DNA from 3 places in the Mesorhizobium sp. M0587 genome. Region 3 is predicted to be linked to each of the others. Evidence: riboswitches for the same ligand, from Rfam matches in the RefSeq annotation. Region 3 holds a riboswitch; each other region holds the start of a gene.
What was found. A riboswitch is a leader RNA that binds a small molecule or an ion and turns the genes downstream of it on or off. The one in region 3 is predicted to bind thiamine pyrophosphate.

Region 1 (9,885 bases), on a different contig from region 3:
CCATTTCACGATGTCCACAGATCCAATTCGCGGCAGTTAAATCCGACGGCGCCGGGCCAGGAACCGTCAGACGATCCCGTAGAACAGCCGGTAAGGTACGCGGTTCATGTAATCGCGATATTCCGGCAGGGTGGCCAGCAACGCCTCTTCACGCATGATGCGGTGCAACTGCAGGAAGGTGATCACGGCGTAGACGGCGAAATTGTAGAAGGAAAAGGCCGACAGCAGGAACAGGACATGGCCGGCGAGGTAGCCGGCATAGATCGGGTGCCGCACCAGCCGGTAGGCGCCACCGGTCATCAAGCCGCGGTTGGCGGGCAGGATGGCAAAGGACCGGCCCAACGATATCTTTCCCCAGATGACGAAACATACAGCCAGGAGCTGCAGCGGCGCGGCAACATGGACCGGGATGATGGCGACACCCGGTTCGAGGGCGATCAAGGTGGTGCCGAAGCTGGCGGTCACGGAAATGACTACGGTGAGCGGGTTCCAGTCGCGCGTCACCGGTCGCCGCGACAACAGCAGCCATGTGAAGGTAAGCACCTCGGAAAACACCAGCAACGTGACATTGATCCGGGTCGGGTCCTGCAGAAGGTGATACACGCCGCGGTAGACGAACAACCACGCGCAGGCCAGGGCGCAGGTACGAAAGAAGCCTTCGCGCAGATCGATCAGTATCTCGCGCTTCCGCACCGCGGAGAAGTAACCGTCTCCGCTGGCAGGCAAAAGCGTTTCACTTTTCGACACGAGCAAGGCAAGCACCCCCGATGATCCCCCGCGGGGACCATTGCACGCAACAATTGCCGGGCGGTTAACCGGGAAGATCGGATCGGCCCTAAACCGGCGCTGGACGGGGCGCGAGGCGCCGCGATACGCCATTGCGGTCCAGATTTTCCGCCACATTGCAATTTGTGCTTGCATTTTGGAACAAATGAGGAACAATAGAAACACTGCCGCCAAGGCGGATCAAGGTTTTTGGGGGCCAGCGATATGATGAGCTGGAAGGATGCGGGGCTGGCCGCCGCCGCGATTGGAATCTTGACGTACCTTGCGCCCGGCTGGTGGCCGTTAGCCGGGCTTGGCGCCGTTCTCGCCTTGAACACGCCGGCGCTCGCAGCCCAGAAGGACTATGCCACTTGCATCGGCGAGAACATCGAGCCGGACAAGCGCATTGTCGCCTGCACCGCGGTTGCGGAAGACGCCGCAGAGCCGGCGCGCATCCGCGCCATAGCCTATTTCCAACGGGGCGTCGCTCGGGACGACAAGAAGCAATACGACCAGTCGATCGCCGACTACGGCGAGGCGATCGCGCTCGATCCGAGGGACGCTTCCGCATACTTCAACCGTGGCGTCGACTGGTACAACAATGGAAACGACGATCGCGCGATCGCCGACTTCAACATCACCATCAGCCTGGAGACGTCCTCCAGCGATGCCTACACCAGCCGCAGTCTCGCCTTCCTGCGCCAAGGCGAGACCGACGCGGCCATACTCGATTTTCAACAGGCAATCGAGGTTGACCCTCAAAATGCCAAGGCGCGTACGGGCCTGGGCATCGCCTGGGACAGGAAGGGCTCATCGAAACAGGCCCTGGCCGAGTACGATGAGGCGATCGATATCGATCAGAACGATATCGACCGCCGCATCGTTCGCGCGGTCGGGAGCGAATTCGACCCCGCTATCACCGATTACGATGTTGAACAGGCGCCCGGCGAAGATTTGGCCGCCGCCGGGGATACGACAAGCGATGCCGCAGCCGCGAAGACTCTGATCGAGCGCGCCGGAATGCGTCTGTCGAAATATGGCGTGGAGGGCGCGCTTCTCGATTTCGACAAGGCGATCAGCCTCGATCCCGACAATGCAGACGCCTATCTCGGGCGCAGCCGCGCAAGGACACTCAAGGGAGACGGCGCCGGAGCGGTGGCGGATTGCCTGCGTGCCATCGAGCTTGACCCGACGCGGGCAGGAAGCTGCGGCGACCAGCTTGGCGCCGGCGAGAGCAAGCCAACACTGTCGCCCAACACCCAACAGCCGAAGCAGCGAGCCGTCGTTCCGGTTATTACGGCCACGCAAGACACGCTGGCCGCAAGAGCCCTGGAGGCGACCGACCCGCACGCCCTGGAAGCGGTCCTTGGCGGCGATGCCTTCTTTGACATGGGCAAGTACGATCAGGCAATCGGCGCCTACAACCAAGCGATTGCGCTCGATCCGAACAATCGGTTCGCCTATTACGGCCGCGGCAAGGCGTGGGCCGCCAAACGCGCTTACGAGCAGGCGATCGCCGATTACGACACCGTCATCCAGCTCGCCCCCAATTTTGCTGCGGCTTATTTTCGCCGGGGACTCGCCAAGATCACGTCAGACGATGCCGAAGGCGCTCTTGCCGATTGCAGCCGGGCTTCGACGCTCGACCCAAAAGCGCGCGACCCGTACTTCTGCAAGGGCATCGCCTGGCTCGCCAAGGGTGACCCGGGGCGCGCGATTGCCGCCTATTCTGTAGCCATCGAGATCGATCCGAAAGACGGCGCCAGCTATTATGGGCGCGGCATGGCGCGTGCCGACAGGAAGGATTATGACGAGGCAATCGCCGACTTGGGCCAGGCGATCAAGCTCGATCCAGACAATGCGGACTATGCGGTCGCCCGCAAGGCCGCATTGGCTGCGAAGGGACAAGGCAATATGGCGGCCGCTGCGGCCGCCGCCAAACCCGCAGCTCCGCAGGCAACTGGCCGCAAAGCCCGGCCTGAAAGCAAGCTCTCCACCGCCAAGTTGACGGAACTCATTCAGTCGACCGATCCGCGCGTCGTGGCCGCCGTTCAAAAGGCTGACGGACTGTCGGATGCCGGCCAGTACGTGAAGGCAATCGGCGCGTATGGCAAGGCGATCGCGCTCGACCCCGACAGTCCCCTCGCCTATTTCGGCCGCGGAAATGCCTGGTCCGCCGAGCGAGTGTATGACCGAGCGATTGCCGATTATGATCAGGTGATCCGACTCCTGCCAGGCCTGGTCTCTGCCCATGTTCGCCGGGGCATGGCCAAGGTCACGTCCGGTGATCCTGAAGGTGCTCTGGCCGACTGCGGACAGGCAGCCCAGCTCGATCCGAAGGTGCTCGATGCATATTTCTGCATAGGCATGGCCTGGCACGTGAAGGGCGACGCCGGGCGAGCGATCACAGCCTATTCGGCGGCGATCGAAATCGATCCGAAGGACGCTCCCAGCTATTACGGACGTGGCATAGAACGGGCAGACAGCAAGGACTACAGCGGCGCCATTGCCGATTTCGACCAGGCGATAAGGCTCAATCCGGGCAGTCGTGACTACGCGGTCGCCCGCGAGGCGGCGGTGGCTGCGTCCAGGAAAGGCGGTGTCGCACCAGAGGCCGTCGGCTCGGATCCAAAGAATCTCAAGGCGTTCATGGATCGCGGCGAGGCATTCTACAGCAAGCGCAAATACGATCGCGCCATTGCCGAATACAGCCGCGCGATCGCGCTCGATCCAAGGAAGGCGGCCGCTTATGTCGGGCGAGGAATGTCGCGCACCGAGAAGGGTGATTATGATGGAGCCATCGTCGACTACAGCAAGGTTATCGAACTCTATCCTACTTATTTCGACGCTTACCTCGGCCGCGCCATTGCCTTGGGCAAGAAGGACCAGTTCGATCGCGCCATCGCCGACTTCGATCGCGCTGCTGAGATAGAGCCCGCCTACGCGCCTGTCTATTTCGGACGCGGCAGCGCCTGGTTCGCCAAGGGCGACTATAACAGGGCCATTGCCGACTACGACAAGGCGCTTGAACTCGATCCGAAGATGGCTATCGCGCGAAAAGGCCGCAAGCTTGCGGTGGCCGCAAAGGCGAAAACGTCAGCCCCGGCAGCAACTGGTCGGCTTCCGAACAAGGTCGTCGAAGACGCCATCGAATCGGGTGCGATCTGGCGCTCTCAAAATCAATTCGACAAGGCGATCGAGCAATACAACATTGCAATTGCCGCGGACCCGTCCGATGCCCGCGCCTATAGTTTGCGCGGCTTCACCTTCACGCTGAAGGGCGATCCCGGCCGAGCGATGGCGGACCACAACAAGGCAATAGAACTCGACCCGAACTTCATCGACAGCTATTTCTATCGTGCCTTGCTCTGGCAGCAGAGGGGCGACATCGACCGCGCCATCGCGGATCTGAGCACGATCATTTCGCTGCAACCCAACAATGCGGACGCCTACGTACTGCGCAGCCGCGGTTGGGCGGCCAAACATGACTGCGATCGCATCATTGCCGATTCCACAAAGGCGATTGGTCTACGGCCGATGGGTGCCGAGGCCTGGTACAATCGAGGTTTCTGCTGGAACAAGAAGGGGAAATACGGCCGCGCCATCGCCGATCTCGACGAAGCCCTACGCCTCGATCCAAATTACCCCAGTGCCCGCAAGGAGCGTGATGCGGCGGCCAAAACGAAGAGATAGAGCGGTTCGGCGTTTCCGTGAAACGGTGAACCGCTCTGGTTTTCGGGAGGGCAAGCGGATGTTGCTTGGGACAGGTTTGGACGTAGTGGCGGTCGCCACTTTGTCCTTCATTGCGGTTTTGTCCTTCATTGCGGTAAAGTTTTTGCCTCAGGCGCTCGACTTTGACGAGGCTGACGAACGGGGTCAACCAGCTTGAGCAGCTTTCCACGCCGGCGCCCCGTGCGGTTTTGATCCCTACCCCAGATAGCCGTTACTGAAATAGCTCCCAAAATCCGGCTGCCGGGCAACCGGCTCGCCGTCGCCGTTCCGGAGGATCCCTGCGGCGAAGAGGTAGGAGCCGATGGCTTCCATCTTGGCCGGATCCATGGTGCCGATGGCGCCGCTTTGACTGCGCAGGTAGTGGCCGTCGATCAATGCCTTCATCGAGGCGTGGATCAACGCCGGATTGGTCAAGGCATCCTTGTTGGCGGCGATCAACAATGCGGCAGCTTCCTCTGGATGGTCGACGGCGAACTGGTAGCCGCGCCGTGTTGCCTGGATAAAGGCGGACGCGGCTTTGGCGTTTGCCTGGAGATAGGCCTCGCTGGAAGAAATCAGCGTCGTGTGCTCGTCGGGCACGCCATAATCGGCATAAACGAAGCTGCGCTGTTTGACGCCCTTCAGTTCGGCCTCGACGCCTTCCCAGGTCGAGACCTCAAGCGTGAAGTCGACGGAACCATTGGCCAGCGCTTCGTAGGCCGACGTTCCCAGCGTCACCGTCTCGAAATCGCCCTTGCCGCCGTCCTGACGGATAATGGTCGAGATCAGCGCGTTCTCCCAGGCGCTGCCGAAACCACCGTAGGTCAGCCCGTCGAGGTTTCTCGGGCTCTTGATTTCGCCGCGCGCCGCATTAAAGACCACCCGGCCGGTTTCGGATTGCACCACGGCATAGACGGCCTTGAGGTCGGCCCCGGCGGTTTTCTGGGTGAAAAGGCCGATGGTGCCGTTGATGCCGAAATCGGCAACGCGGTTGGCGACCAGCGTGCCGGCACCGGTATCGCTGTATGGCAGGATATCGACCTCGAGCCCGGCCTCGCGATAGAACCCGTTGTCGCGGGCGACGAACAGCCCGATATGGTTGGTGTTGACCGTCCAGTCGAGTGCGACGGTAACCTTCTGCGCGGCCGATCGGGCCTGAACCCGGCTCGATGCGGCGACCAGCGGCAGGCCGCTGGCAAGGGTGAGCAACAGGGCCTGCCGGCGCGTCAGATCAGTCATGGTCGTGTCCTTCGGAGGGTTGCGAATTGAGGATGATGTCGAGTATCTCGGCCTCGATCACACCGGCTTGCCGCGCGGCGGCACCGGTGGGATGGCGCGGGCGCGGCAGCGGCACCGTGATTTCACGCACGATGCGGGCCGGGCGTGCCGACAGCACATAGATGCGGTCGGACAGGAACACGGCTTCGCGCACATCGTGGGTGATCAGCAGCGCCGTCCAGCTATGGTGCCGCCACATCCGTTCCAGCCAGCGTTGCATGGCGGTGCGGGTCAGGGCGTCGAGGGCGCCGAACGGCTCGTCGAGCAACAGCATGTCGCGCTCCTGCACCACGGTGCGCAGAAGCGCCGCGCGCTGGCGCATGCCGCCCGAAAGCTGTGCCGGAAAATGCCGCTCGAAACCTTCAAGTCCGAACTCGGAAAACAGCGGCGCGACCCGCGCCCGCGCCGCCTTGCGCCCGATGCCCTGCACTTCGAGCCCAAGTGTCGTGTTGTCGAGGACGCGCCGCCAGGGCATCAGCGCGTCACGCTGCGGCATGAAGGCGAAATGCCTGCCATGGTCGTCGAGGGGAGCGCCGTCGAAGAACATCTGTCCCTGGCCGTGCTCGGCGCCGGTCAGAAGCTGGAACAGCGTCGACTTGCCGGCGCCCGAAGGACCGAGGATGGAGACGAACTCGCCGGCGCCGACGCTGAGCGAGATGTCGGCGAGCACATCGAGCCCGCCAAACGCCTTGCGCACATGCCGCAATTCGAGCCGGCTCATCGCGACGGCCCCTTCCCTGCCGGCTCCCTGCCGGCTCGTTCCCAAGGCATGGCCAGGCGCTGCAGCAGCACCGTCAGCCCGAACAGGACGAGTGTGAGCGCGGCGCTTGCGCCCACGGCCGCCAGCACCAGATCGGGGCGGAAATTGTTCTTGGCGTTGAGCATGTAGATGCCCAGCCCCTTCGCCGCGCCCGCATATTCGGCGAAGATGGCGCCGACCACGGCGTAGGTGATCGAGATCCTCAGGCCCGCGAAGAAATAGGGCAGCGCCGAAGGCAGCCGTGCCAGCAGGAAGACGCGCCAGCGCCCTGCCCCCATGGCGCGCAGCATCTGGCCGATCTCGGCCTCGGTTGCCTCATAACCCTGCACCAGCGCCACCAGCATCGGGAAGAAGGTGACCAGCGCCACCAGCATGATCTTGGGCATCAGCCCGAAGCCGAACCACAGCACCACCAGCGGCGCGATCGCCACCAGCGGCAAGGTCTGGCTGACGATGAGGACGGGAAACAATGCACGCCGCAGCGGCCGGAAGAAATCAACCAGCATCGACAGCGCGAAAGCGCCACTGAGCGAGCAGGCAAAGCCGATCAGCGTGGCGCGGATGGTAGGGATGGCGTTGTCGACCAGCGCCTCGCGATTGAGCATCGCTTGCGCGAAGACGCGCGACGGCGCCGGGAGCGTCGTCGGCTTGATCCCGGAATAACGGGCGTAAAACTCCCATGCCACCAGGAGCAACCCGACTGAAATCACGGCCGGTGCTGCCTTGGCGAGGAGGGCCGCGAGGCGACGCGGATAGCTGGATGGCGATGAGACCACGGATGAACAGACCTGTGACGGCGGTTTGCGCGAAAAAGGCGCTGAGCTTCAGGCAGCGGTGGGGCTGTTGGCCGAGACCGTGACGTCGAGGGTGACATGGCCGGCGGCCGGCCCGAAGCGGCAGAAAGCTTCGTTCAGCGTGGCGAAGATAGCGCCGGCATCGCCGCGTAATTTGGTGCAGAAATGTTTTGAGCGCTCATAGACGCCGGACTGTTTCAGGAAATCGATGCAGCCATAGATCTCGTCCATGTGATCGCCCGTGCCCATCACATAGAGCGAGAACTGCGCCGCGGCCGGCTGACCGGTCGAGGGCATGGCCTGCACGGCGCGGATGGCGGCCACCTTGCGCTCCGCAAGCGGGAGGACGGGGCCGCCGATCGCGTCGGAGCGGCAGATCGGATCGTCCGGCTCGCCCGGGCAACCGCGCGAGATCGCCGCCGAAAACACGCAGTGCTTGCCGCTGGCGCAAGCCGCCACGAACAGGTCGCGCATGGCCGGAAACAGCACCTCGGGCGGCCCGACCAGCAAGGTCGAGATGTCGTCGGTCTCGATCCTGAGCCTGTCTCGGTATGGATCGAGCGCGCCGAGCGCGCCGAGAATGACGCCGACGAAATCGTCGGCCATGGGATAAAGGGAAATCTGTGCGCCTGAAAACATCGCCCGCCTCGCTCCGCTGGTATTACCCAGATCAGCTTCTAGGGTCTGTGGGCCTGCCGCCCCCGTCTCAGCCCCGACCGTACGGAGCACCCCTGTGGATGGGCGGGTTAAAGCACCATTCGCCCGATTTGGGAAGTCGTTTTTGTGTCGATGCCGCATCAAAAAACATTGCGCCAAGCCTGATCATGGAACGAAAGAAGTCGAAACCGCCGGGCGAAATTTATCCGGAACCTTTCACTGCCGTGATCGGTTCCCCCAACAGTCGCGATGCGATCACCATCGTAGAAATGAGCGACGACTTCACAGAAATGGAGACAAACCATGTTCATGAAAATCCTCGCAGCTTCGGCTCTCACGATTGGTCTCGCCACGTCGGCCATGGCGCAAAGCGCTGGCAATGACGGCGCCGACGGAAACGGCGGTAGCGGCCGGTCGGTTACAGTCGACCCGAACACACCGGCATCGCCGAACACGATCGATCCCAGCACGACCAACAGCATCATCGGCGTGCCCGGCGATCTGAACTCGAATGCCGATAGAAACTGTCCCGCCGGCCCGCAGGGTGCACAGCCGGACGCCACCCACACCTCGCCCGGCACCACTACGCCGACAGTCAACGACAATCATTGCGGCAAGTGAGGCTTGCCCAATCAGAGAGAAAGCCGCGGAGCATGGGCTCCCCGGCTTTCTTCAGATGGCTTGGCATTCCCGGACACGGAACGCTGAAGTTAGGCGCATTTGAGGCCTGACACTGCCGGTCGGCAACCGGGCGGCAGTGTCGCCTTAATCGCTATGAAACGGCCTTCTCACGAACCGGCAGTTTCCAGCCCGGCCTGACGAAATGGCAGGTGTAACCGTTGGGGTATTTCTCCAGATAGTCCTGATGCTCGGGTTCGGCTTCCCAGAACGGGCCGGCCGGCGCAATTTCGGTAACGACCTTGCCCGGCCACAGACCGGAAGCATCGACGTCGGCAATGGTGTCCTCCGCGACACGCTTCTGCTCGTCGTTGGTGTAGTAGATCGCCGAACGGTAACTCATCCCGACATCGTTGCCCTGGCGGTTGCGTGTCGTCGGATCGTGGATCTGGAAGAAGAATTCCAGGAGCGTGCGGTAGCTTATCTTGGCCGGGTCGAAATTGATCTCGATGGCTTCGGCATGGGTGCCATGATTGCGATAAGTGGCGTTCGGCACGTCGCCGCCACTGTAGCCGACCCGGGTGGAAAGGACGCCCGGAAAGCGTCGGATCAGGTCCTGCATGCCCCAGAAGCAGCCGCCGGCAAGCACTGCGCGTTCGCTCGAAGTCGCCATATCTCGTCTCCCAAAAAGCAATTCCAGCTATGACTTCTGCCTGGAATGTGCGAAGAAGTTGGATCTCCCGATAGATGGGCATTGCCGCCTGCTTCGTCCAGTCACCCGCAAAGGCACAGCTGCCCGGATGCGTGCGGCCTTGCAAGTGAAAATCACCACCGCGCGGAACGAGCGACGGGGCTCAGTTGCGCGCATCCGGGGTTCGACTGTCGATGGCAACCGGCAGCCGCGTGCCGGGCGCAATGGCGGCAAAACTGACGAAGCTGGCCGGACCAGACCGACGTCGCATCCAAACCGGCGGCAGGCAGCCCTGCAGGCACCAGCGATTCATGGAGTCGTCTATTCCCGCCATGCGGCGCTTAAAACCACATCGTCCGGCTTACCGAACAGCCCCAACATCAAAGCTTACGAAAAAGTGTACTTGCATGCCATTGCAGGACCAAGATTGGGCAGGAATTTCGGCGCTCCATTGCCCTCCCCTTCCAGGCAGAACGGCCCGCATGGTGCTGTCTGAAACACCCCGGATACTCGATGCGTCACCAGCATGCCGTCATCCACCACCGCGCGCTCGACTTCTGGCTGGCGCGTGCGGCCGTCCTCGTCATTATCTGCCTGCAGCTTCTCGTCAT
Region 2 (9,885 bases), on a different contig from region 3:
ACGACATGGCGCTGCTCGCCATTGATGACGAGGTTCTCGCCGCGTCCGTCGGTGAGATATTGCGCCAGCGTCTCCTGCGGATCGACCGCTTCGCGCTTCTGGTCGAGCGTGGCGATCTCCAGGTTGGTGCCCAACCGCACGGAGCCGGCGTCCGGCGCCAGTTCGCCGGTCAGCATCTTCAAGAGCGTCGTCTTGCCGGCGCCGTTCGGGCCGACGAGGCCGACGCGGTCGCCGCGCTGGATGCGGGTCGAGAAGCCCTTGACCACGGTGAGGTCGCCAAAACTCTTCTCGATATTCTTGGCCTCGATTACCAGCTTGCCGGATTCGGCGGCGTCGCTCGCCACCATGGTGGCCGAACCTTCGGCGCCGCGATGGCCGCGAAAACGCTGGCGCATGGTCTGCAATTCGCCCAGCCGGCGCATGTTGCGCTTGCGTCTTGCAGTCACGCCATAGCGCAACCAGTGCTCCTCGCGCACGATCTGGCGGCCGAGCTTGTGCTGTTCGCGCTCTTCTTCCTCCAGCACGAGGTCGCGCCATTCTTCGAAATGGCCAAAGCCCTTGTCCAGCCTGCGGGTCTGGCCGCGATCGAGCCAGACGGTGGCACGCGACACGCGTTCGAGAAAGCGGCGGTCGTGCGAGATGACGATGAGGGCGGAGGAGGTGCGAACGAGCTCCTCTTCCAGCCACTCGATGACCGACAGATCGAGATGGTTGGTCGGCTCATCGAGCAGCAGAATGTCGGGTTCCGGCGCCATGACGCGGGCAAGTGCCGCGCGCCTGGCCTCGCCGCCGGACAGATCGTTCGGCCGTTCTTCGCCCGACAGGCCGAGGTGCTCCATCAGATAGCTGGCGCGGTAGGGATCGTCGGCGGGGCCAAGCCCGGCCTCGACATAGGCGCGCACGGTGGCGAAGCCTTCCATGTCGGGCATCTGCGGCAAATAGCGGACGGTCGCCGAAGGCTGGCGGAACACCTCGCCGTCCTGCGGCTCGATCAGTCCGGCGGCGATCTTGAGCAGCGTCGACTTGCCGGAGCCGTTGCGGCCGACCAGCGCGATCTTGTCGCCGGCCGAAGCGGTCAAGGCGGCGCCATCGAGCAGCGGCGCGCCACCAAAGGTCAGTTTTATCCCGTCGAGATTGAGAAGGGGCGGGGCCATGTCAGCTTTCAGCTAATGGATAGGGATGAGCAAGCAGCATCGCGCGGCCGTGGCCGAGGGCGATCTCAAGGCTGCCCTTGACTTCGTTGGAGATGGTCAGCGACGAGCCGAACGCCACCTGGACGTGGTTCAGCGGCCATTTGGCGCCGGAAACGGTCAGGCCGGCAAGTTCGGAGAAGCCAAGGATCGAAAACAGCGTGCCGGCGGCATAGTCGAAACTGGTTTTCCCGGACAGCAGAGGGACGCCTTCCTGGGCGCCGCTGGTCAAAAGTACTTCCGTTCCTGCCTCGGCCAGCCGCAGGCCGAGTGCCATATGCAGGAAGGCGTGGTCGGCGCGCTTGCCGCCGAAGGCGCCTGCAAGCACGAGACGGGTCGCACCGCGTTCGAGCGCAGCCGCGATCGCCAGTTCACCGTCGGTCTGGTCCTTCTCCGCCGGAAAGGTCCGGCGCGGTACGGCGGCGAGATCGTCAGGCAGATTGGCCGGCACGGAATCGAAATCGCCCACCCACAGCTCCGGGGTAAGGTCCAGCAGCCGCGCGTGGCCGATGCCGGCGTCGGCGGCGATCACGCGGGAACGTTCGACATGGCGGTCGAGCCGCGGCGTGCGGATGAGATCGCCGCCAAGCAGGATGGTGAATGTGCTCATATCCTGTCGCCCTTACCAGCCCGGCACGGGAAACGGAAGGCCGGCAAACTCCGCTTGCGTGGTTCGCCGGCCGGGCCTATGTGTCGAGGCGCTCTAACGGGGTGCCGGACGCGATCTTCGCGGACCGGCTGAGAGGCAGTCTCGCCAACCCGCTGAACCTGATCCGGTTTGTACCGGCGGAGGGATTAGACGTTTCGGACAGTCCGACGCCTCAATTCCCTTCAACTCGAACGAAGGAGGCGCCGATGCGCACGCTTTTATACTCTCTTGTCTCGGCAATGGTCCTGGCCCTGTCCGGACCGGCCTTGGCCAAGGACAAGCTCACCGTCTACACCTATGAAAGCTTCACCGCCGACTGGGGTCCCGGCCCGGTTGTGAAGAAGGAGTTCGAGGCGGAATGCGGCTGCGATGTCGAGTTCGTCTCGGTCGCCGATGGCGTGGCCTTGCTCAACCGCGTCAAGCTCGAAGGCGCCTCGACCAAGGCCGACATCGTGCTTGGCCTCGACACCAACCTCACCGCCGACGCCAAGGCCAGCGGCCTGTTCGCGCCGCATGGCGCGGTGACGGAGGTCAACGTGCCGGGTGGCTGGAGCGACGACACTTTTGTTCCCTTCGACTACGGCTATTTCGCCGTCGTCTATGACACGCAGAAGCTGAAGACACCGCCGAAGAGCCTGAAGGAGCTGGTCGAAGGCAGCGCCGACGACAAGATCGTCATCCAGGATCCGCGCACTTCGACACCGGGTCTCGGCCTGCTGTTGTGGGTCAAGTCGGTCTATGGCGACAAGGCGCCGGAGGCCTGGGCCAAGCTCAAGGCCAAGGTGCTGACCGTGACGCCGGGCTGGAGCGAGGCCTACGGCTTGTTCACCAAGGGCGAGGCGCCCATGGTGCTGTCCTACACCACCTCGCCGGCCTATCACATGGTCGCCGAAAACACCGAGCGCTACCAGGCGGCGTCCTTCGAAGAGGGCGAGTACCTGCAGATCGAGGTCGCCGGCATCACCACCACGGGGGCCAAGAATCCGCTGGCGGAAAAGTTCATGGCCTTCATGACCGGACCGAAATTCCAGGACGCCATCCCGGAGACCAACTGGATGTTCCCGGCCGGCAAGACCGACAAACCGCTCAACCCGGCCTTCGACAAACTGGTCAAGCCGACCAAGACCTTGCTGTTCAGCCCCGAGGAGGTCGCGGCCAACCGCAAGGCCTGGGTGGATGAATGGCTGGCGGTGATGAGCAAGTAGTTTGGCTATATGATTGAAAGATGATCGCCCTACGGCGCCCCCCTCTGTCCTGCCGGACATCTCCCCCACAAGGGGGAGATTGGCAGCTTCGTTGCCGGCTCGTTCCTGGCAGCGTTTGAGATTGGCGGAAGCCGCAGCGACATCCGATCTTCCCCCTCGTGGGGGAGATGTCCGGCAGTCACGTTCGTCAAGTCCCCGCCAGTCGATGATATCGAGGCAGATGGTGCAGCGTGCAACGCGCTGACCCCCGCACCACCGCCGGTGTCCTCGCACTCGCTGCAATCGCGCTCCTCATTGGCGGGGCGTTTGCCGGCCTGATCATCGAGGGTGCCCACGACTTATCCGGCGCGCGGGGGGCCTTCGACGCCTATCTCCTGCGCGTTATCCGCTTCACGCTCTGGCAGGCGGCGCTCTCGACGCTGCTTTCAGTCGGCCCGGCATTGTTCGTGGCGCGCGCGCTGTCGCGGCATCCAGCTTTCTTCGGCCGCGCCTTCATCCTGCAACTCTTCGCCATACCCCTGGCCCTGCCGGCGATCGTCGCGGCACTCGGCATCCTCGCCCTCTATGGCCGTGCCGGATATTTCGCCGGTCTGTTCAGTGCTGCTGGCGGTCAGAGCTGGCCGGGAATCTATGGCCTGTCCGGCATTCTAATCGCTCACGTTTTCTTCAACCTGCCACTGGCGACCAGGCTATTTCTGGAGGCGCTGCGGACCATACCTTCCGACCAGTGGCGGCTGGCGAGCCAGCTCGGCATGGGGGCGCGGCCGGCCTTCCGGCTGATCGAGTGGCCGACCTTGCGTGCCGCCTTGCCAGGTGTCGCCGGGCTTGTCTTCATGCTCTGCATCACCTCGTTCACCATCGTGCTGACGCTCGGCGGCGGGCCGGCCGCGACGACGCTCGAGGTCGGCATCTACCAGGCGCTGCGCTTCGATTTCGATCCGTCGCGGGCGGTGACGCTGACCCTGCTGCAAATCGCATTGACCTTCGTCGTGGTGCTGGCGCTGACGCGGCTTGGCGCCAACGTGGTCGGAGATACCAGCCTGCCGGTCGCGCCACGCCGCTATCTCTCCATCAAAGGCACCGAGACCGCGCTGAATGCCGTGCTGATCGTGCTTGCACTGCTGTTCGTCATCGGACCGATGGCGGCCACGGTGATGGCCGGACTTGGCGCCGATCTTGGCCGCCTGGCCAGCGAGGTCGCCGTAAGACAAGCGATGCTGACCAGCGCGGTGCTCGCCTTTCTGTCGGCGCTGCTTTCGGTGATGCTGTCGCTGGCGCTGACCATGGCGCGGCGTGCGCTGGCGATGAACCGCCGCGTCGGCCCGAGGACGATGCTCGAACATGCCACCGATACAGGCGCGGGGTTTGTCCTGGTCGTGCCGCCGATCGTCATCGGCGCCGGCTGGTTCCTGTTGCTGCGCCATATCGGCGACGTCTTCGCCATTGCCCCGGTCATGGTCGTTACCGTCAACGCGGTGATGGCGATGCCGTTCGCGCTGCGGGCCGTCCGTCCCGGCTACGATGCCGCAAGCGAGCGACACGAACGGCTCTGCGCACAGCTCGGCATCGCTGGATGGAACCGGCTCATTCTGGTCGACTGGCCGTCACTGCGGCGGCCACTTGCCACCGCCTTTGCTTTCGCCATGGCACTGTCGCTCGGCGATCTCGGCGTCATCGCCCTGTTCGGCAGTGATTCCGTGCAGACCTTGCCTTACCTTCTCCTGGCGCGGATGGGCAGTTACCGCACCGAGGATGCCGCCGGCCTGGCGTTGCTGCTCGGCCTCGTCTGTCTCGCGCTGGTGCTGGCAGCGGACTGGCTTGGAAGGGAGAAGATCCGTGATGCCTGACGACGCGGCCGGCGGGAAAGGGGTTCCAGTTCGGCTGGACAAGGTCTCGTTCAGCTATGGCGAGGCACCGCTTGTCTTCGACATAGCGTTCGCCGTGGCGAAAATCACCGCGGTCATGGGGCCGAGCGGCTCGGGCAAGTCGACGCTCCTCAATCTGGTCGCCGGCTTCGAGACACCTCTGTCCGGCCGTGTCCTGATCGACGGGGTCGATGTTACGGCCGAGCCGCCGGCGGCTCGGCCGGTGTCGATGGTGTTCCAGGAAAATAACCTTTTCGCCCATCTCTCCGTCGAGCAGAATGTCGGACTCGGCCGCTCGCCATCGCTGCGGTTGACGCAGGCCGATCAGGCGACCGTCGCCGATGCGCTTGCGCGCACCGGTCTTTCCGGCAAGGAAAAGCGGCTACCGCGCGAACTTTCCGGCGGCGAGCGGCAGCGCGTTGCGCTCGCCCGCGTGCTGGTGCGCGACCGTCCGGTGCTGCTGCTCGATGAACCCTTCGCCTCGCTCGGGCCTGCCTTGCGTGCCGACATGCTCGATCTGGTTGCCGCGGTCCATGCCGAGCGCGGCATGACGGTGGTGTTCGTCACGCATCAGCCCGAAGATGCCCGCCGTATCGCCCAGCACGTGGTGTTCCTGGACGACGGCATGGTCGCTGCCGCCGGCGAGGCGGATGATTTCTTCGCCGGGGCTGGTCCGGAAGAATTCCGGCGCTATGTCGGTGCGAGTGCAGGGGAGGCCGTATCACGAGATATTGCCCGGAAGCGGCCATAATTTACGGTCAAACCGGCTCCAGGGATGGGGCGCTTGCTTGCCATGGCTGGAGTAGTGTGGCTAGGTCCGCCTTATTGGTCCGGCATGGACCCTGATTTGGCTACAGCATCCGCCGCCCGTCCGGAGGGGACGCGCGACGGATATTGTAGCAGTTTGTTTTTACGCGTGGCACCTTCCGAAGGTCGCTCCCGATTTTCGTGGCCATGCGCCGGGACCCGAAAGGAGGCCGTTCTGGCGATCGGCGTCAACAGACCACGAACGAATCCGCTGGCGCGCTTTCTCGCTCTGGCCGGTTTTGCCGTGGCGTTGGCGAGTTGCCAGATGTTTACGCCTCCGGAAGTTCAGGAATCCGGCTTCCAGCCGTCCGACAAGCCGATCACGGTCGATAATGTCACCGGCAACAACAAGCTCGCCGAACTGGCCAAGGCGCAGCACCCGCGCATTCTGGCGACCTATGGCGGCGAATATTCCGATCCGAGGCTGGAGCGCATGGTCGCCAAGGTGGTCGGCAGCCTGACAGTGGTGTCGGCCAACCCGACGCAGACCTATCGCATCACCATCCTGAATTCGCCCAACGTCAACGCGTTCGCGCTGCCGGGCGGCTATCTCTACATCACGCGCGGCCTCCTGGCGCTGGCCAACGACTCTTCCGAGCTCGCCGCCGTCATCGCGCACGAGATGGGCCATGTCACTGCCAATCACGGCCTGCAGCGCCAGCAATTGGAGGCCGAGGAAGGCCTGGCGACCAAGGTCGTTTCCGACGTGCTCGGCGATAGCCCGACCGCCAAGGCCGCGCTGATCCGCGGCAAGCTCAGGCTGGCGCAATTCTCGCGCAACCAGGAACTGGAGGCGGACGCCATCGGCATCAAGTCGATCGGCGAGGCGGGTTATGATCCCTATGCCGCCGGCCGCTTTCTGCAGTCGATGTCGGCCTACACCGACTTCCGCTCGATCAGCGGCGCCACCGATGCCAGCCTCGACTTCCTGGCCACGCACCCCAATACGCCGCAGCGCATCGATCTGGCGCAACGCCACGCCCGCCAGTTCGGCGCGCCCGGCGTCGGCACGCGCGACCGTGATTCCTTCCTCGCCGGCATAGACGGCCTGCTTTACGGGGACACGCCCGAGGAAGGCTATGTGCGCGGCGAAACCTTCCTGCATCCTGGCCTTGGCGTGTCCTTCTCGGTGCCCGAAGGCTTCATCATCGACAATTCGGCGGCGGCAGTGACGGCGACCGGGCCGGGCGACATAGCGATCCGCTTCGACGGGGTTTCGATCGACAAGAACCGGACGCTGACCGACTACATCCGCAGCGGCTGGGTCGCCGGTCTCGACGACAGCGCCGTCAAGCAGGAAACGATCAACGGCAATGAGGCGGCGACCGCGCATGCCGGCGCCGAAGGCTGGCAGTTCGACATCGCGGTGATCCGTGCCGGCGGCCAGGTCTACCGGCTGCTCACCGCGGCACCCTCGGCCAGCACCTCGCTGGACACGGTGGCGCGCTCGGTCAGCGGCTCCTTCCGGATCCTGAGTGCCGCGGAAAAGGCGGCCCTGAAACCGCTGCGTATCCGCGTGCTCACCGTTCAGCCGGGGCAAACGATGGGTTCGCTTTCAGCTCAGATGGTTGGTGTCGACCGCAAGCTCGACCTATTCCGCGTGCTCAACGCGCTGTCGCCGGGTGCGGCGGTTTCGGCCGGTGACAAGGTCAAGATCGTCACCGACAAGTAAAGGCCTTTTGTCGGAAGTTCAGGCGGCCGCCGCCAGAAATTCGGGGTTCTGCTTCACCAGTGCGACCTTTAGCTTTTCCATGGCGCGGGCCTCGATCTGGCGGACGCGCTCCTTGGAGATGCCGAGCGTCTCGCCAAGTGCCTCGAGCGTGGCCCCCTCGTCACTCAGCCGGCGCTCCTCGATGATGCGGAGCTCGCGCGCGTTGAGCGCGCCAAGCGCTGTCTTCAGCCACACCGAACGGCGCTCGACATCGATCGTATCGCCCACGATTTCGTCGGGCAGGGGATCGTCCGAGACCAGGAAGTCCATCCGTTCGGTGGCGCCCGTTTCGTCGGCTAGCGGCACGTTGAGCGAGGAATCCGGAGCCGACAGCCGCGAATCCATCATCGCCACGTCAGCCTCGGAAACACCAAGTGCAACCGACACCTCGCGGTAAAGGGTTTCGTTGGAGAGCGGCTCGGTCCCGTTTGCAAGACGGGCACGCAAGCGCCTGAGGTTGAAGAACAAAGCCTTCTGCGCCGAACTGGTGCCGCCGCGTACGATCGACCAGTTGCGCAAGATGTAGTCCTGCATCGAGGCGCGAATCCACCACGTCGCATAGGTCGAGAACCGCACTTCGCGCTCCGGTTCGAAGCGGGCGGCGGCCTCAAGCAGGCCGACATGACCTTCCTGGATCAGGTCGCCGAGCGGCAAGCCGTAGTGGCGGAACTTCGAGGCCATCGAGATGACGAGCCGCATATGGGCGACTGTGATGCTATGCAGCGCGTTTTGGTCGTTGTCTTCCTTCCAACGCAACGCGAGCCGGTGTTCCTCGTCACGTTCGAGGTAGGGAGCCTTCATTGCCGCACGGACCATGATCCGTCCTGCCGTGTCTTCCATCATGAGGTGCTCCCTGGCTCAGGCGATGCGGATGACTTCGCGAACGTGGCAGGAGCCGGGTTGAAATGACGGCGTCCTGCCCTACAACAGCCAGAACGTGCCATGCTCGGGAAAGGTTCCGTGGCCGCTTGCGGGCGGACTGCGTTGCCTGGGAGACGTCGGCGGTGATCCGTGATGATCCTGATCGCCACCGGAAATCGCTTTTTATGGAATCTGGTTTCAGAAATTGGCTGTCTTTGAAATTCTGTTCCTTATTTTTCTCCCCAGCATCTGTCAGTTTCCTGCGCTCACAACGTGCCTGACATCAGGCCCAGGACGGGATCACAGAAAAATGAAATGGCTGAAGTCGCTCATAGTCGCCGGAACGCTGCAGGTTCTGGCAATCACCGCTGGCCATGCCGGCGCCAATCTCGACCAGATCAAGCAGGCAGGAGTCATCAAGGTCGGCACGGAAGGCACTTATGCGCCGTTCACCTATCATGACGCTTCCGGTGCGCTGGTCGGTTTCGACGTCGAAATCGCCAAGGCGATCGGCGACAAGCTCGGGGTCAAGGTCGAGTTCCTCGAAGGGAAATGGGACGGGCTGATTGCCGGTCTCGATGTCAATCGCTATGACGCCGTCATCAATGAAGTCGGCATCACCGACGCCCGCAAGGCCAAGTACGATTTCTCAGATCCCTACATCGCTTCCAAGGCGGTGCTGATCGTGCGTGGCGACAACACCGACATCAAGAGCTTCGCCGACCTCAAGGGGAAGAAATCGGCGCAGTCGCTGACCTCGAATTTCGGCAAGCTGGCCGAGACAAACGGCGCCGAGCTCGTCGGCACCGATGGTTTCGACCAGTCGATCCAGCTGCTTTTGACCGGCCGCGCAGACGCCACCATCAACGACAGCCTGTCGTTCCTCGACTTCAAGAAGCACAAGCCCGACGCCAATGTGAAGATCGCCGCACAGGAAGAGAACGCCGACTATTCCGGCGTCATCGTGCGCAAGGGCGATCCGGAGCTGGTGGCGGCCATCAACAAGGCGTTGGCCGACATCAAGGCCGATGGAACCTACCAGAAGATCGCCGATACCTATTTCGGCCAGGACGTTTCGAAGTAATCCTTACGAGGTGGGCCGGTCTCCCCGGCTCCCGGCAACGTATCGGGCGGCGGGCTGTCTTTGACGGCTCGTCGCTTTTATCGTGATATGGCACCCAGCGTTCGCGCTTCATCAAGCCACCTTGCCCATTCTGGAGGATCTTTCGTGCTGCACTGGCTGCAACTGATGCTGGAGTCGCTGCCTTCGCTGCTGTGGGCTGCCTTGATCTTCACCGTGCCGCTGACGCTGCTGTCTTTCGCCCTTGGGCTGACGGTCGGCCTGGGTGCGGCGCTCGGCCGGCTGTTCGGCCCGAAGCCGCTGGTCGCGCTTGTGCGCTTCTATGTCTGGATCTTCCGTGGCACGCCGCTCCTGGTGCAGCTGTTCCTGATCTTCTACGGCCTGCCGTCGGTCGGGATCCTGCTCGACGCCTTCACGGCGGCGCTGATCGGCTTCACGCTCAACATCGGCGCCTACACGTCGGAGATCATCCGCGCAGCCATAGGCTCGGTGCCGAAAGGCCAGTGGGAAGCCGCC
Region 3 (9,885 bases):
CTGTCGAGCCGGTCGGGGTTGAGGCCGCCGATGGCGACCAATGGGATCGGCGCCACCCGATGCTTCCACTCGCTGATCCGCTCGAGCCCTTGCGGCGCCCATTTCATCTGCTTCAGGATGGTGGGATAGATGGGGCCGAGCGCGATATAGTCGGGCTCGGCAGCGATGGCCGTTTCCAGTTCGAGATGATCGTGCGTGGAAAGCCCGAGCTTCAATCCGGCGTACTTAATCGCCAGCAGGTCGGCCGCAGCCAAATCCTCCTGGCCGAGATGGACGAAGTCGCAGCCTTCCTCGATTGCCGTGCGCCAATAGTCGTTGACGATCAGTTGGCAACCATGGACCGCGCAGACGCCGTTCGCGCGGCGGATTTCCGTCCGCAGCGTGGCCTCGTCCCTATCCTTGATGCGCAACTGAACCATCTTAACGCCAAGCGGCACCAGCCGTTCGATCCAGGCGGCGCTGTCGAGGATCAGGTAGAAGGGATCGAGCTTCATGAAAATACTGCCCTGCCGATGGTCGGTGTCGATGGTATGGCGACGTCGCGCGGTTCGAGCATTCCGGAGTTGAAAGCTTCACGACCGGCCTCGACCGCCTTGCCGAACGCGCGCGCCATGCCGACCGGATCGGCCGCCTTGGCAACCGCGGTGTTCAGGAGAACGGCATCAAAGCCGAGTTCCGTGACAGCCGCCGCGTGTGACGGCCGCCCGAGCCCTGCATCCACAATCAGAGGTACCTCAGGGAAATGTCCGCGCATCGAGCGCAGGGCCGGAATGTTGACCGGCCCGAGGGCGGAACCGATCGGTGCACACCAGGGCATCAAGACCTTGCAGCCCGCCGCAAGGAGCCGCTCGGCGACGACGAGGTCGTCGGTGGTATAGGGGAATACAGCAAAGCCGTCCTCGCACAGGATGCGGGCGGCTTCGACCAGGCCGAAAACATCCGGCTGCAGCGTGTCATGGTTGCCGATCACTTCGAGCTTGACCCAGTTCGTACCGAAGACTTCGCGCGCCATCTTCGCGGTCGTGACAGCTTCCTTGACGGAGTGGCAGCCAGCAGTGTTGGGCAGGATTCTGACGCCGAGCGATCGGATCAACGACCAGAATTTTTCGCCGGCCCTGCCGCCTGCCATCTCACGGCGCAACGAGACGGTCACCACCGCCGTGCCCGATGCCCTGACCGCATCGGCAAGGATGGCCGGCGAAGGATACTGAGCCGTGCCGAGAAGCAGGCGGGAGGCAAGCGACGTTCCAAGAAGGTCGAACATGCTAGCCTCCCTGCATGGGCGAGAGGATTTCGATCTGGTCGCCGTCGTTCAATTGGAATTCCGCCCGGTTGGCTTTGTGCACGAGGTCGCTGTTGACGGCCGTCGCCAGCCAATCGCCCTCATAGTCAAGCGCGGCAAGCAGCTCGGCCAGCGTGGTGGCGGCAACCTCATGCGCTTCGCCGTTGACCATCAGTTTCATGAGCAAGCTCCTTGGTTCTGTCTTGACTGAAAACCAGGTCGGCAGCCTGGCGCGCCATGGCGGGGGCGAGGAGAAAACCGTGACGATAGAGCCCGTTGATCGCGATGATTTCACCGTTCGTTTCGACGCGCGGCAAATTGTCGGGAAAGGCTGGGCGGACGCCGACACCGGTTTCAACGATCTCGGCCTCGCCAAAGGCCGGGTGGAGGGCATAGGCGGTACCCAGAAGCTCCATCATGGAGCGCGCCGTGATTGGTCCGGCGGACTGGCTTTCAATCATCGTCGCACCAATCATGAAACGGTGGTCGGTGCGCGGCACTGCGTACAGTGGAAAGCGCGGATGCAGCAGCCTGACGGGGCGCGACAGCGAGATATCAGGGGTACGCAGGATCAGTATTTCGCCGCGAACGCCACGCAACCTATCATCGGCGGCTGCCATTCCCGTGCAATCGATCTGGCGATCGAAACCAAAACCATGCTGGGCGTCGGCGCCGAAGTGGAATTCAACACCCGTGGCCGCGAGCTTGTCATGAAGTGCTGCCATCGTCTGGCGCGGATCAAGATGGCCCTCAGCGGCGAAGAGCAATCCGCGGCGGAAGCGGCCGGCTAAGTCGGGCTCCAGCAAGGCAATTTCATCTTCCTCGACGCGCCGATAGCCCGTCGTGCGGCTGGTGAACCGGTCGAGCTCGCCCGCATCGCGCGGCGAGGCCAAGACCAGCGTTCCCCGTCGTGCTACCAAGCCGGGCGTTGCGGCGTCCCACCAGTCGGCGGCGTCGCGTCCGAGATCCAGCACCGGCTGCTCGGCGCTTTCACGCTCGCACCACGGCGCCAACATGCCACCGGCGAACCACGACGCATTGCCCCCAAGGGCAGGCCTTGTCTCGGCAACGGTAACCGCCGCGCCGCGTGCGGCGAATTCGAAGGCGGCGGTGAGGCCGGCAACGCCGGCCCCTTTGACCAAGACTTTCATGATGGCTCACGTGGCTGAGGTATGAGCGGTGCGCCGGTCTCGTCCGCCGGCAGGTAGAGATCGCCGCCCTCGCGGTACTTCGCCGCCATCGCCGCCATGCCTTCTTTCTGCGCCTCGGCACGGATGTCGTGAGAGATACGCATGGAGCAGAATTTCGGTCCGCACATCGAGCAGAAATGCGCCACCTTGTGCGCCTCCTTGGGCAAGGTCTGGTCGTGGAAGGACCGCGCGGTTTCCGGATCGAGCGACAGGTTGAACTGGTCCTCCCAGCGGAACTCGAAGCGCGCGCGGGAAAGCGCATCATCCCTGACTTTCGCTGCCGGATGGCCCTTCGCCAGGTCGGCGGCGTGGGCGGCGATCTTGTAGGTGATCACGCCGATCTTGACGTCGTTGCGATCGGGAAGGCCGAGATGCTCCTTGGGCGTGACGTAGCAGAGCATGGCGGTGCCGAACCAGCCGATCATCGCGGCGCCAATGCCTGAGGTGATGTGGTCGTAGCCCGGCGCGATGTCGGTCGTCAGCGGTCCAAGCGTATAGAACGGCGCCTCGCCGCAGACAGCGAGCTGCTTGTCCATGTTCTGCTTGATCTTGTGCATCGGCACATGGCCAGGCCCCTCGATCATCACCTGGCAATCCTTCGCCCAGGCGATCTGCGTCAGCTCGCCGAGCGTTTCCAGCTCGGCGAACTGCGCCGCGTCGTTGGCATCGGCGATCGAGCCTGGACGAAGGCCGTCGCCGAGCGAGAAGGAGACGTCGTAGGCTCTGGCGATGTCGCAGATCTCCGCGAAGTGCTCGTAGAGGAAGCTTTCCCGGTGATGGTGCAGGCACCATTTGGCCATGATCGAGCCGCCGCGCGAGACGATACCCGTCACCCGGTCGACGGTCAGCGGGATGTAATGCAGCCGCACGCCGGCGTGGATGGTGAAATAGTCGACGCCTTGCTCGGCCTGTTCGATCAGCGTGTCGCGGTAGACCTCCCAGGTCAGATCCTCGGCAATGCCGCCGACCTTTTCGAGCGCTTGGTAGAGCGGCACCGTGCCGATCGGCACCGGCGCGTTGCGCACGATCCAGTCGCGGATGTTGTGGATGTTGCGGCCGGTCGACAGGTCCATCGCCGTATCGGCGCCCCAGCGGATCGCCCACACCATCTTTTCGACCTCTTCCGCCATCGACGATGTGACGGCGGAGTTGCCGATATTGGCGTTGATCTTGACCAGGAAATTGCGGCCGATGATCATTGGCTCGCTCTCGGGATGGTTGATGTTGGCGGGGATGATCGCCCGTCCGCGCGCCACCTCGTCACGCACGAATTCGGGCGTGACGAAATCGGGCAGCGTCGCGCCGAAAGCCTCGCCGTCGCGCTCAAGCTTGCCGCGCAGGATCTCGCGACCAAGGTTCTCGCGGATGGCGACGAACTCCATTTCGGGTGTGATGATGCCGGCGCGCGCGTAGGCAAGCTGCGTCACCGCCTTGCCTGCTTTGGCCCTGAGCGGTCGGTGGCGGATGGGAAATTCTGGCGTCAGGCGTTCGCCCGTCGCGAATCCGTTGTCCTCCGGCCGGACATGGCGGCCGTCGCAGACCTCGACATCGCCGCGCGCCAAGATCCATTCGTGGCGAAGCCGGGCCAGGCCTTTTTCGATGCTGGTTTCGACAGCCGGATCGGTATAGGGGCCCGACGGATCGTAGACGGTGACGGGCGGTTCGCCGGCTGTCGGATGGACGGAGATTTCGCGCATCGGCACCCTGATCTGCGGGTGGATGGCACCGGGCTTGTGGATCTTACGCGAAGCAGGCAGCGGTCCCGTTGAGACGGCTGGGGTGAGGGCATTCATCTTGAGGCTCCTTTGCTCATGCATTGGAGACCCAGTTCTGTGCCGGAAGGATGAAAAGACGCTTCTGTCGACCTGCCGAAACAGGACCTCGGGCGTGAACTCCCGCAGAGCGCTTGCACCGTCCCTACGCCAGTATGAACTGGATCAGGTTCAACGGGTCACTGCGCCGCGAAAGCCAGCAGTATCTCAGCCCCTTGCCGGGACTCCCCTGGTGAATGCCTCAAGTTGAATGGGCCGGCGTTGTCTTGTCAAGCGCATGTTCGTCCTGCGGCGGCGGTGGGCGGCATTCAAATTGGGCCCAAATTGGGCCGACGGCCTCGCCATGGGTCGCGGAGAAGTTCCGCGGGAGACAGGCAGGTGTGGCCAAAGCTGCATTTGCCTCGTCAAACTTGATGTGACATTGACGTAGACGGAACTGCTGCGTTTCAAGGATCTTAAGCCGTCAATGCCTGATCGGAACAGAACTGGTGGGCCGCCCGAACGCCCCACAAACATCGTGCTCTCGATCACCTCTTATTGTCGCCGGAAAAGGGGTGATCGACCATTCGATCAAGTCGACCGCTCGCTGAAGGGCGCCCTCGGTTTCAGCACGGCTGGGCGAAGTGGCAATGACATGTCCAATCCAGTCTCGGAAATCCCCCTTCCTGACGATCGGTGTCTTGGGTTCAACATTCAATTTGACCTCGGCCACACCTGATATAGCAGCTGCCTGAGTGTCGCCACCAATCCAGTCGAGGGTGCCATCTTGATCAGGAAGCAGGAATCGCGCGGCCGCAGTATGCGAATGCTTTTTGCGCAGATCCCATTCCTCGCCAATGACAAGCTTGATGTGCTCGGTGACGAGGTCGACACCGTAAGCTAACTGGACCAGTTGAGGGTCGGGCGCGCCACTAAGACGCGGATTGACTTCAATGACAACTGGACCGCGTTTCGTGCACCGGAGTTCAATGTTAGTTGGCCCCCAGCCAAGGCCGAGAGCCCGCAAACAGCTCAGCGAAACATCGGCGATGCGCTCACGCTCCTGATCGGTTAGCAGGGCCGGATACGTCACCTCACGTATGACGAAATGGGGGAGGGGACCAAAGTCATTGGCGCAAATCGCAACGACCTCATTCCCCATAACATTAATGCTATAGAACGGGCCCTGTGCGAATTCTTCGACGAGTATTTTCGGTGTAGACCGCCATATGTGCTTTCCGCCCAATAGATAGGTCGTATGTTCGGCTACGTCTTCGAGGCTGCGGCACAATCGGACACCCATGCTGCCGCTGCCTACTGCCGGCTTAAGAATCACGGGCAGGCCGATCTCTGCAGCCGAGCTTTCTACCTCCGCCGCATTCGTTGCCAACCGATAAGCCGGTATTGGAACGCCGGCCTGCGCGAGGAGTTGGCGTTGCTTGAATTTGTCGCAGCTTCGTTCAATCGATTCAGGGTTCGGTCCCGGTAGATCGAAATGCCGGCAAAGCTTGCCAATTGTCGCATAGATCGATTCATGGTCCCCGGCAAAGCCAGTAATGCCAGCAATGTCGTGGGTAGCACGCAGCCGCGAACTTTCGCGGACCAACGCTTCGAGATTGCCAGTGTCGACACGGATTGCCTCAACGTTTTCCGCCGAAAGATAGTCGTACCGAGGTGGATCAGCCGTCAGAGTAATTGGATGAAGACCAAGACACTGAGCCGCTTGGACGTATAGCTGACCAGTACCCCTATGGCCTTCGACCAATATGAGCGCTCTTCTTCTTACCATTGCTGTTAATCCCGATGTTGCGTGCTGGCGGCGGTCCGAGGGTACCGGCGTCACTTTTATGGCCGTGCCGGACCTCAGACTCGCGGTGCCGTACCATTGTCAACGACTGACGGTTGTAAAATCTTGTAAATTGATTTTGAAGGATCTGTTGCAGCGTTGTTGATTAGGGCGGCGTCGGAGGCTTGCTCCGTTCAAACCAGGTTAGCTGGGGTTGGTGTGTGATCCCGTGGGCCTGGGCGTGACCTACCTCTCGGGTAGGGCACGCCAAGCCACATCAAACTCGCAGCACAAGAACATGCGCTCTGGTCATACCGGCTCATGGTGAGCCCTGAATCTGGAACGGCCCGATGTGTAAGCAGCGAGTCGTCAAACGGCCCCATTCAATCATGGAGTCACATCATTTAAGATCGCGAAAGCTGTCATTGCGGGTTACGGAACTGCTTTCCGATGACATTCGAAGATGCGATCGGGCGTCAGAACCGGATCGCTGACCGCCGCTTCCACCTCGGTGAGCCCGGCTGATATAATCAGGTCTGAGGCTGCGCGCCCTGTCGTTCCCAGCATTTACATTAGGCAGCCTTGCCAAGATTGTCCCGCAGCAGAACCTGCCTGAGCGCATCGACGAACGTCCGAATATCTGTCGTACTATGGGCAGGCGTAACCGTCACCCTGAACCGCTCGGTTCCCACCGGAACACTCGGCGCCAGAATTGGCTGAACGTATATTCCATGCTGATCCAGAAGCTGGCGGGACGCTTCCTTGCAACGGAATGGATCACCAATAAGCACAGGAATGATGTGGCTTCGGGTCGGCATGACGGGGATGCCCGCCTCTTTCAGCAATCCGACTAAAAGTTTCGTTTTCCGGTGCAGATCAATTCGTTCTGAATCTGAATCGCGAAGATGGCGCAGCGCTGCCAGCGCACCAGCCGCAAGCGCTGGCGCAAGCGCCGTGGTGAAAATGAAACCGATCGAGAAGCTTCGTATGCTGTCAACAATGGAGGCAGGTCCGGTCACATAACCCCCCATCGAGCCGAACGCCTTACCTAGCGTCCCTTCGATGAGGGTTGGACGATCCATGATGCCAAGTTCCGCGGCAATGCCGGCGCCTTTCGGACCGTACATTCCCGATGCATGAACTTCATCCAGAAACGTCATTGCGCCAAATTCGTCCGCCATGTCACAGATATCTTTGATCGGTGAAATGTCACCGTCCATTGAATATACCGATTCAAAAACAATGATCTTGGGTCTTGCAGGATTTACACAGCGCAGAAGCTCCCGCAAATGCGCAACGTCGTTATGCCGGAAGACGCGCTTTTCGGCCCGGCTGTTGCGGCATCCACTAATAATTGAAGCGTGGTTGTGCTCGTCAGAAAAAATAATTGTGTCCGGCATCAAAGATGCCAATGTACTCAATGATGAATCGTTTGAGCTGAAGCCGGAAACAAAAATCAATCCTGCTTCCTTATTGTGGAAAACTGCAAGCTCCCGCTCGAGCAACACGTGATAATGGTTGGTGCCACCAATGTTGCGGGATCCTCCCGATCCTGCGCCGTTGGCATCGATGGCGCGCTTCATTGCCGATAGCACTTTGGGGTGCTGCCCCATACCGAGATAATCATTAGTGCACCAAATGGTTATCTCTTTTCGCCCGTCGGGCCTATTGAGCCAGGCCTTTGGGAAGTTGCCAGACTGACGCTCCAGATCGGCAAATTCACGATACCCGCCACGGCCTTTGAGTTGCTCGATTCTTCCGGCGAAATACTTCACATAATCCAAATCAATCTCCTGTTGGGAAGCCGTTTTTCGGCGCGCTCTGTGCTGCTTCACAGCGCACCTGCGCCGGCCCATCGCGTCGCATCCCTCGACAAGCACCAGCAAGATTGGATTCGACTACGCGCTTGATGTTGCGGGGGTTTCGGCCGCTCCAGCTAATTCGGGTAACGCGCCCCAAAGTGCAAGTGAAGAGAATGTTAAATCTATTGTTACTGAAATGTCTGAAATTGTAGTGTCGCAAGGGATTTCATAATTCTGGCCAGTCGTCGTTCGATTCCTGTCGCGGCCTTGTCAGAGCTGCGCTCGGCGGGCTTTCGGGCCCGAGAGCCGCAATGCGCGAGGGCCGCGTCTTGTCGCGCAACAGCCCTTGAAGCCCTTCGGCGGCGAAACGCTCTGCAAACGCCATACGCAGCTTTTGGACGTGCTGGCCTGCCGGATCATCTTGACGGTGCCGACGTCATCGTCGGTCCAGCCGGTTCGGAGTCGCCTCAGAATCGGAAATTTCTGCCCATCAGACTGGAAATTGACACGTAAGCTTCCCGGCTCCTTCAGATGTCATCATCTCTCGCACACCAACTCATGCCACGCAGATGAGATCGCGCCTTTTTCTGTCGTCACATTCCATTGTCAGAATCGGAAAAGAAGGGTCTCCTTGTTTTTTATAAAAACAAAATTTCACAAATAATTATGAAAACGGACATGTTTGCTGCAGACAATTAACGTGCACGTACTTGTCTGCCGCTGAACAACAAAATATAGGCAGCAATTATAACTTATAAACGTAGTGAAACGCGTCAATCGACATTTCCGTAGAGCTGCAGCAGAGACGAGGGGAGTCCCATGGGCCCTATGAAGATGCAGCCCGAGGAGATGGGCAGCCTGTCCGCGCGGATTTACAGCAAGGTGCGGGATGGATTGATCATCGGCAATTTCGCGCCGGGCGATCGTCTGCTTATGCAGGATCTTGCCGAGCAGCTCGGAACCAGCATTACGCCGGTGCGCGAAGCCTGTCTGCGGCTCGTCAGCGAGCAGGCGCTCGAGTTGCGCTCCGGCAGGTTCGCCGCGGTGCCAGACCTCAGCCGCGCCCGCTACATTCAGATCAAGCTGATCCGCGTGGCACTTGAAGGGCTTGCGGCAGAACACGCTGCCGACCATTTTGCCCCCGCCGATCTCGAACAGCTTGAGACCTTCCGCGCCTCATTTGTAGAGAGCCATAAGGCCGGTAATATCAAGGAAGCGCGATCCTCCAATCGCGCTTTCCACTTCGGCGTCTACCGCCTGTCGCGTATGCCGATGCTGATCGGACAGATCGAAAGCATGTGGGCCTCGATGGGTCCAATCCTTAACGTTTACGATCGGGAAATTCCGCGCGGGTACACCGGCGCGGAAGAACATGACCATCTCATCGAGGCCTTGAGGGCTGGCGACAGGAAGAGGGCCCGCGAGGCGATCGAGAACGACATCCAGCGAGGCTCACATGGTTTTCTGCGCTATTTCGACGAGCGCGGCTCCGGCTGAGCTGAATTGCCCTAAGCACCATCGATCTGCGCGACGCGCGGTGTGCGCAGGCCGGCTGTTTCCCCGCCGTCTACAGTCACCACCGTGCCGTTGACATAGCTCGATTGATTCGAAAGTAACCAAGCGACCACATCAGCGATCTCTTCAGGGGCACCGAAGCGGTTGGCAGGGATCCGCAGTTCGAGCTGCTTCTTGCGCAGTGCATCGCTTATGATGTTGCCCATCATGCGTGTTTCGATCTGGCCGGGGCAGACAGCGTTGAAGCGGATCTCCTCGCCGAACTCCAGCGCGAGTGCCTGCGTCAGCCCGATGACCGCGGCCTTTGAGGCGCAGTAGGCAGCGAGCCCTTCTTCGCCCGTCTTTCCGGCGATGCTGGCCATGTTGACGACTGAACCCCTCCCGAGCCGCAAGCCGTCCAGCGCATGACGGATGAAGAAAAAGACGCTGCGTGCATTAACCGCAAGGACCTCATCCCAATCGTCCTGGGTGGCGGTGGCGAAGGCAATGCGCTTCGACATGCCGGCATTGTTCACGAGCCCCGCGAGCCGGCCGTTGCCAAGTTCAAGCGCACGATCGA

Region 1: another riboswitch for thiamine pyrophosphate. It lies ahead of NKI49_RS14105 (YkoF family thiamine/hydroxymethylpyrimidine-binding protein); the one in region 3 lies ahead of thiC (phosphomethylpyrimidine synthase ThiC).
Region 2: another riboswitch for thiamine pyrophosphate. It lies ahead of thiB (thiamine ABC transporter substrate binding subunit); the one in region 3 lies ahead of thiC (phosphomethylpyrimidine synthase ThiC).

The regions. Positions count from the first base shown of each region.
Region 1 covers NZ_JAMYQP010000012.1:139,380-149,264, forward strand. Annotated here, with positions in the region: gene NKI49_RS14080 (methyltransferase family protein) at 67-951, opposite strand; gene NKI49_RS14085 (tetratricopeptide repeat protein) at 991-4,458, shown strand; gene NKI49_RS14090 (ABC transporter substrate-binding protein) at 4,693-5,715, opposite strand; gene NKI49_RS14095 (ABC transporter ATP-binding protein) at 5,708-6,475, opposite strand; gene NKI49_RS14100 (ABC transporter permease) at 6,472-7,290, opposite strand; gene NKI49_RS14105 (YkoF family thiamine/hydroxymethylpyrimidine-binding protein) at 7,339-7,947, opposite strand; TPP riboswitch at 7,938-8,051, opposite strand; gene NKI49_RS14110 (hypothetical protein) at 8,046-8,348, shown strand; gene NKI49_RS14115 (hypothetical protein) at 8,269-8,586, shown strand; gene msrA (peptide-methionine (S)-S-oxide reductase MsrA) at 8,738-9,256, opposite strand; gene NKI49_RS14125 (hypothetical protein) at 9,788-9,885, shown strand, end outside.
Region 2 covers NZ_JAMYQP010000010.1:29,286-39,170, reverse strand. Annotated here, with positions in the region: gene NKI49_RS11855 (ABC-F family ATP-binding cassette domain-containing protein) at 1-1,154, opposite strand, end outside; gene NKI49_RS11850 (thiamine diphosphokinase) at 1,156-1,800, opposite strand; TPP riboswitch at 1,888-2,002, shown strand; gene thiB (thiamine ABC transporter substrate binding subunit) at 2,046-3,044, shown strand; gene thiP (thiamine/thiamine pyrophosphate ABC transporter permease) at 3,275-4,891, shown strand; gene thiQ (thiamine ABC transporter ATP-binding protein) at 4,884-5,660, shown strand; gene NKI49_RS11830 (M48 family metalloprotease) at 5,982-7,388, shown strand; gene NKI49_RS11825 (RNA polymerase factor sigma-32) at 7,407-8,270, opposite strand; gene NKI49_RS11820 (amino acid ABC transporter substrate-binding protein) at 8,599-9,372, shown strand; gene NKI49_RS11815 (amino acid ABC transporter permease) at 9,517-9,885, shown strand, end outside.
Region 3 covers NZ_JAMYQP010000021.1:32,421-42,305, reverse strand. Annotated here, with positions in the region: gene NKI49_RS19350 (thiamine phosphate synthase) at 1-494, opposite strand, end outside; gene NKI49_RS19345 (thiazole synthase) at 491-1,264, opposite strand; gene thiS (sulfur carrier protein ThiS) at 1,266-1,463, opposite strand; gene thiO (glycine oxidase ThiO) at 1,432-2,433, opposite strand; gene thiC (phosphomethylpyrimidine synthase ThiC) at 2,430-4,265, opposite strand; TPP riboswitch at 4,369-4,485, opposite strand; gene NKI49_RS19325 (ATP-grasp domain-containing protein) at 4,708-6,012, opposite strand; gene hemA (5-aminolevulinate synthase) at 6,582-7,793, opposite strand; gene NKI49_RS19315 (GntR family transcriptional regulator) at 8,631-9,308, shown strand; gene NKI49_RS19310 (SDR family NAD(P)-dependent oxidoreductase) at 9,320-9,885, opposite strand, start outside.